DNA from 2 places in the Shewanella sp. POL2 genome. Region 2 is predicted to be linked to the other one. Evidence: predicted binding sites of a transcription regulator. Region 2 holds the regulator's gene; the other holds the start of a gene.
What was found. The regulator NrdR, encoded in region 2, represses ribonucleotide reductase genes. The targets are predictions, from matches to a motif close to AAACACNANATNTNGTGTTT.

Region 1 (3,652 bases), on a different contig from region 2:
CTAAGGTCGATGTAAACTATATGATAGCAACGCAAAAGGCAGATTAAGATGAGTTTAGCTGAGGTTAAAGGGGTCTTATTCGACCTTGATGGTACCCTTGCCGATACCGCGCCGGATCTGGTTCAGGCCCTTAACCTCAGTTTGTCTGATGTCGGTATTGCAGCAAAACCCTTTGCAGACATGCGTAGCGCCGCCTCCCATGGCAGCTTTGCCTTAGTCGATGCGGCCATTCCAGGCGCAGATGAAGTGCTACGCACCCAAGTCCAGCAAGGACTCCTTGCCCACTATCAAAGGATCAATGGCGACCATTGCCAATTGTTTGAAGGTATTTCCCCTCTGCTTGACTGGCTCGAGTTATGCCGCGTGCCATTTGGAGTCATCACCAATAAACCTGCCCGCTTTACTCGTCCCCTGTTACATAAACTTAAGCTCAGCTCGCGTATGCCAGTGATGATCAGCGGCGATTCGACCCGTTACCCTAAGCCCCATACCGCACCTATGTTATTAGGCGCGCAGCAGTTGCAGTGCAAGCCACAGCAAATCCTTTATTTAGGCGATGCCGAGCGGGATTTACTCGCAGCCCAAGCGGCGGGCATGCTCGGCGGTGTAGCGCTGTGGGGATATTTGGGCGAAGACGATACACCCGATGCATGGCCTGCCTATGCACAGTTTACGACGCCTTCGAATTTATATTCGGCACTAAGCCAAGCGTTAACAAAATAAGCACGAATCAGGATTCTTGCTGATAGCTATTAATAGAATTAACGCTATGGGTCAATCCCCGCGATCGTGATCGCTGCTTATTTTAGCGATCGATCACACTGCGGGATCGGAATAAAAATTCGCCATATCAAACGCACGCTAATCTCAATTTGAGCTACAGGGTTAGTCATTACTAACGCATTTTTTTATCCTCAAGATATCCACAAGATACCCCCTAAATTGAGACTTGCAAATAATAGCAAACCTCACTATCTTGTATCTCAGATTATTTAAAACACCATATCTTGTGTATAGGTAGCAATCAGACACACTAGAAGTTCCCCGCTAAATCGACTATTTTCACCATAGTCAACAGTATTAAGGGTTTTCAGGTTGATTGTTTTACAAGGAAACGTACGGTGACTTAGTTCACCTGAACAGATATCAGAACCAAGGCCTCTCTTCAATGAATAGCAATATGACAGTTACAAAACGCTGTGGTGCACGTGAGACAATTGATCTCGACAAAATACACCGCGTAATTACTTGGGCAGCCAAGGGGTTAAAAAACGTTTCTGTTTCTGAAGTTGAACTTCGCACGCATTTACAGTTTTTCGATGGGATCCCAACCGAAGCTATCCACGAAACGATCATCAAATCTGCGGCGGATTTAATTTCCCCTGAGTCACCCGATTATCAGTTTCTGGCTGCGCGTTTAGCCGTATTCCATTTGCGTAAGAAGGCTTTTGGTCAGTTCGAGCCACCCAAGTTATATGACCATGTCACTAAGCTGGTAGAGTTGGGTAAGTATGATATGCATATTCTGCAGGATTACACCCGCGAAGAACTCGATATTATGGATACTTATATCGACCATTGGCGCGATATGAACTTCTCCTACGCAGCCGTAAAACAGCTTGAAGGTAAGTATCTGGTTCAAAACCGCGTCACCCACGAGATTTATGAGAGCGCCCAGTTCCTCTATATTCTGGTGGCGGCCTGTTTGTTTGCCCGCTATCCAAAGGCAACGCGTCTGCAATACGTCAAAGATTTTTACGACGCAGTATCGACTTTTAAGATTTCACTGCCAACGCCTATCATGGCGGGAGTGCGTACGCCGACTCGTCAGTTTAGCTCATGCGTACTGATTGAATGTGGCGATAGCTTGGATTCAATCAACGCGACAGCATCATCTATCGTAAAATACGTGAGCCAACGCGCTGGTATCGGTATCAACGCTGGTCGTATCCGTGCATTAGGAAGCCCAATCCGTGGTGGCGAAGCCTTCCACACGGGTTGCTTACCTTTCTACAAGTATTTCCAAACTGCGGTGAAATCGTGCTCGCAAGGCGGCGTGCGCGGCGGTGCAGCTACCCTCTTCTATCCTATTTGGCACTTAGAAGTTGAATCGCTGCTAGTACTGAAAAATAACCGTGGCGTTGAAGATAACCGTATCCGTCATTTAGACTACGGCGTGCAACTGAATAAACTCATGTATCAACGTCTGATCAAAGGCGAAAATATCAGCCTGTTCAGCCCATCGGACGTACCCGGTCTTTACGATGCCTTCTTTGAAGATCAAGCCGAATTTGAGCGTTTATATCTGCAATATGAGCAAGACAGCAGCATTCGCAAAAAGACATTAAAAGCGGTGGATCTGTTCTCACTGATGATGCAAGAACGTGCTTCAACGGGCCGTATCTACATTCAAAACGTGGATCACTGTAACACCCACAGTCCATTTGACTCAAAAGTTGCACCGATCAGACAGTCTAACCTCTGCCTTGAAATCGCTCTGCCGACTAAGCCATTGAATAACATTGACGATCCAAACGGCGAAATCGCCCTTTGTACACTGTCGGCATTAAACCTGGGGACAATTACCGATTTAGCGGAACTGGAGCCATTAGCTGATTTAGCCGTGCGAGCCTTAGATAACCTGCTGGATTACCAAGATTATCCAATCAAAGCGGCGCAGATTTCGTCGATGAACCGTCGTACCTTAGGGATTGGTGTTATCAACTTCGCTAACTATTTAGCGAAGAATGGTATGAAGTACTCCGATGGTAGCGCGAACAATCTGACTCACAAGACCTTTGAAGCGATTCAGTTTTATCTGCTCAAAGCGTCAATGAATCTGGCGAAAGAAAAAGGTGCGTGCCCATTATTTAATGAGACCACTTACGCTCAAGGTATTTTACCTATCGATACCTACAAACGTGACCTAGATAAGATTTGCAGTGAGCCATTGCATTTAGACTGGGAAGCGCTGCGTAACGACATTAAAGAATACGGTTTACGTAACTCGACATTGTCTGCACTGATGCCGTCTGAGACTTCATCACAGATCTCAAACGCCACCAACGGTATCGAACCGCCACGCGGCTTGATCAGTGTCAAAGCCAGTAAAGATGGCCAGTTAAAGCAAGTGGTACCCGATTTTGATGAGCTGAAATACAACTACGAGCTGTTATGGCAAATGCCAAGCAACGAAGGTTACTTACAGCTTGTGGGTATCATGCAAAAGTTCGTTGACCAAGCGATTTCGGCCAACACAAACTATGATCCAGCGCGTTTTGAGGGCCGTAAAGTCCCAATGCAGACCCTGCTAAAAGACTTACTCAATGCCTACAAGTTAGGTGTAAAAACACTGTACTACCATAACACTCGCGATGGTGCATCGGATCAACACGATGACATTACCAACATAGAGAAAGAAGATGACGGCTGTGCTGGCGGCGCTTGCAAAATCTAATCTTCAATGTTAACGGTTGCGGGATCCCAATGGGATCCCGACTTATTGGAATACTCGTACCATGACCTACTCTACTTTTTGCCAAACACCCAACGATGCCACCCGTGAACCCATGTTCTTCGGACAATCGGTAAACGTCGCACGTTATGACCAACAAAAATATGAAGTGTTTGAAAAACTAATTGAAAAGCAGCT
Region 2 (3,652 bases):
TAACCAATAAGTACGCCGAAGGCTATCCAGGCAAGCGTTACTACGGTGGTTGTGAGTATGTGGACGTAGTTGAAACCTTAGCGATTGAGCGTGCAAAACAACTGTTTGGCGCGACTTACGCAAACGTACAACCTCACTCAGGTTCTCAAGCAAACAGCGCCGTTTACATGGCATTGTTAAAACCAGGCGATACCGTTTTAGGTATGAACCTCGCTCACGGTGGTCACTTGACCCACGGTTCACCTGTTAACTTCTCCGGTAGACTGTACAACATCATTCCTTACGGCATCGATGAATCAGGCAAAATTGACTACGACGAAATGGAACGTCTGGCGGTTGAACATAAGCCTAAGATGATGATCGGTGGTTTCTCTGCATACTCTGGCATCGTTGACTGGGCAAGAATGCGCGAAATCGCAGATAAAATCGGTGCTTACCTGTTTGTCGACATGGCACACGTTGCGGGTCTTATCGCCGCTGGCGTGTATCCAAACCCAGTGCCACACGCGCACGTTGTGACCTCAACCACTCACAAGACCTTAGCCGGTCCTCGTGGCGGTATCATTCTGTCTGCTGCCGATGATGAAGAGTTATACAAAAAGCTGAACTCTGCGGTATTCCCAGGCGGTCAAGGCGGTCCTTTGATGCACGTTATCGCAGGTAAAGCGGTAGCCTTCAAAGAAGCTTTAGAGCCAGAGTTCAAAGCTTACCAACAACAAGTGGTTAAGAACGCTAAAGCCATGGTTGAAGTGTTCTTAGAGCGCGGTTACAAGATCGTTTCTGGTGGTACTGACAACCACTTAATGCTGGTGGACTTAATCGGTCGCGACCTGACGGGTAAAGAAGCCGATGCCGCTTTAGGTAGCGCGAACATCACAGTAAACAAAAACTCTGTGCCAAACGATCCACGTTCTCCATTCGTGACCTCTGGTGTACGTATCGGTACGCCTGCGATCACTCGCCGTGGCTTTAAAGAAGCTGAAGCGAAAGAGTTAACCGGTTGGATCTGTGACATCCTCGACGATGCTCACAATCCAGCGGTCATCGAGCGCGTAAAAGGCCAAGTATTGGCTCTGTGCGCCCGTTTCCCTGTTTACGGTTAATTCGTTAATTTATCCAGATATGGCGGCTGAGTTCACAACTGCTTAGGGTGTCACTCTTAGGTGGTTAACCTCAGCCGATAAATAGGATAAAATCCCATGGCCGCATTAAGCGGCCATTTTTATTGCTAAAATCGTAGACTTAAACCCGCTCGGTTTAAGCTAGATACAGCGAAAGCCATAGGCTTTATTCCATTCACGGCAGGAGGCTCAATGCATTGTCCATTTTGCAGCGCGACAGATACTAAGGTGATCGATTCCCGATTAGTGGCGGAAGGCCATCAAGTGCGTCGTCGCCGAGAATGCACCGAATGCCATGAAAGATTTACTACCTTCGAAGGGGCCGAATTAGTCATGCCACGGGTGATTAAACGCGATGGTACGCGTCAACCCTTTGATGAAGAAAAGCTGCAAGCAGGTATGTTACGCGCGGTCGAAAAGCGCCCCGTGTCCATGGATGAAATCGAGCAGGCCTTAAGTAAAATCAAGTCAACGCTGCGGGCGACTGGCGAGCGTGAAGTGCCATCCGAGATGATAGGCAACTTGATGATGGAACAGTTAATGAGCCTAGACAAGGTTGCCTATATTCGTTTTGCCTCGGTTTATCGCGCCTTTGAAGATGTCTCCGAATTTGGAGAGGCGATTGCGAAACTGCAAAAGTAAGGTGGATTATCTTAGGTTAGTGCTTGGGTTCGAGCCTCGTTTTGCGCTGCATTCGGTACGCTTCCTCAAGATTTCATAGGGTTTATATGAATTGCTCAGAACTCGACAACCAGATGATGAGCCGAGCCATACAACTGGCTCGCAAAGGATTTTATACCACTCGCCCCAATCCCAGTGTGGGCTGCGTTATCGTAAAAGATAATCAGATTGTCGGTGAAGGTTATCATCAAAAAGCCGGCGAGCCCCACGCCGAGGTGCATGCACTGCGCATGGCTGGCGAGCTTGCCCGTGGCGCGACCGCCTATGTCACCTTAGAGCCTTGCAGCCATTATGGTCGTACGCCGCCCTGCGCCTTGGCGTTGATCAACATAGGTGTAAAACGTGTGGTGGTGGCGGTTGAAGATCCCAATCCTCAGGTCGGTGGTCGCGGTATTCAAATGCTGCGCGATGCGGGCATTCAAGTGGATGTCGGTTTACATCGCGATGAGGCCTATGCTTTAAATCTTGGTTTTATGAAGCGCATGGAGTCGGGCCTACCTTGGGTGACGGTAAAGCTTGCCGCGAGTCTCGATGGTAAAACCGCATTATCCAATGGTGTCTCTAAGTGGATTACAGGCCCCGAAGCTCGCCGCGATGTGCAGCGCTTACGTTTGCGCGCCTGCGCACTGGTCACTGGGATTGAAACCGTACTGGCCGATGATCCATCCCTCAATGTGCGCTACTCAGAGCTTGGCAGTCTTAACTCACTATTGAGTGAGGCGCAAATTTTACAACCGCTACGGGTGATTTTAGACAGTCGCTGCCGCATGCCGATTAAGGCAGCTTTGCTTGCGATTGAATCGCCGATTTTATTAGTCTCAACTGAGCCATACTCGCCAGCCTTTATGGCGCAGTTGCCGTCCCATGTGACTTGTCTTCAATTACCGGCGATTGATGGTCGCATCTCGCTGCCCACACTCTTAAGCTATTTAGGCAAAAACTGTAATCAGGTGCTTATCGAAGCGGGCGCGACCTTAGCAGGTGCCTTTATCGGCGCGGGATTAGCCGATGAGTTAGTGCTATATCAAGCGATGAAAATCCTTGGGGCACAGGGACGTAATCTACTCGAATTACCCGATTATCAAATGATGGCCGATATTCCGACCCTCAAACTGGTCGATGAGCGTAAAGTGGGCGCGGATAAGCGTTTCACCTTAAGGCTCACGTTCAATCCATCTTTAGCGAATAAGTGAGTTAACCATGTTTACTGGGATTATTGAGGCCGTTGGCACGCTGCGAAAGCTTGAACGCAAAGGCGATGATATCCGTTTGACGGTCGCCAGTGGCAAACTGGATTTAAGCGATGTGCGTTTAGGCGACAGTATCGCCACCAATGGTGTGTGTTTGACTGTGGTGCAGCAATTAGCCGATGGCTATGTGGCGGATGTGTCGGCTGAAACTGTCAGTCTCACAGGCTTTGCTAACTATAAAGTCGGCACTAAGGTTAATCTTGAAAAGGCCGTCACCCCAACTACACGTTTAGGCGGACATATGGTCAGCGGACATGTGGATGGCATTGCCACCGTAGAGCAGCGTTTGGCGCGGGGCCAAGCGATTGAGTTTTGGTTAGCGGCGCCTACGGAGCTGGCACGTTATATTGCTCATAAAGGTTCTATCACCATCGATGGTGTGAGCCTAACGGTAAACGAAGTCGATGGTCATCGTTTCCGATTAACCATAGTGCCCCATACCGCGGGTGAAACCACATTGGTGGATTTGAAAGCCGGCGATAAGGTGAATATTGAAGTGGATTTAATCGCCCGCTATTTAGAGCGTTTAATGCGCTTTGATACTAAAGAAACCCAAGGCGGTGGGGTGACCATGGAAATGTTAGCCCGTGCTGGCTTTGT

Region 1: the regulator NrdR is predicted to act here: its motif matches at 996-1,015, upstream of nrdA (class 1a ribonucleoside-diphosphate reductase subunit alpha).

Annotation. Positions count from the first base shown of each region.
Region 1 covers NZ_AKZL01000031.1:45,388-49,039, forward strand. Annotated here, with positions in the region: gene ubiG (bifunctional 2-polyprenyl-6-hydroxyphenol methylase/3-demethylubiquinol 3-O-methyltransferase UbiG) at 1-47, shown strand, start outside; gene SHEWPOL2_RS10415 (HAD-IA family hydrolase) at 49-723, shown strand; gene nrdA (class 1a ribonucleoside-diphosphate reductase subunit alpha) at 1,169-3,457, shown strand; gene nrdB (class Ia ribonucleoside-diphosphate reductase subunit beta) at 3,519-3,652, shown strand, end outside.
Region 2 covers NZ_AKZL01000009.1:54,111-57,762, reverse strand. Annotated here, with positions in the region: gene glyA (serine hydroxymethyltransferase) at 1-1,103, shown strand, start outside; gene nrdR (transcriptional regulator NrdR) at 1,314-1,763, shown strand; gene ribD (bifunctional diaminohydroxyphosphoribosylaminopyrimidine deaminase/5-amino-6-(5-phosphoribosylamino)uracil reductase RibD) at 1,850-2,995, shown strand; gene SHEWPOL2_RS03850 (riboflavin synthase) at 3,003-3,652, shown strand, end outside.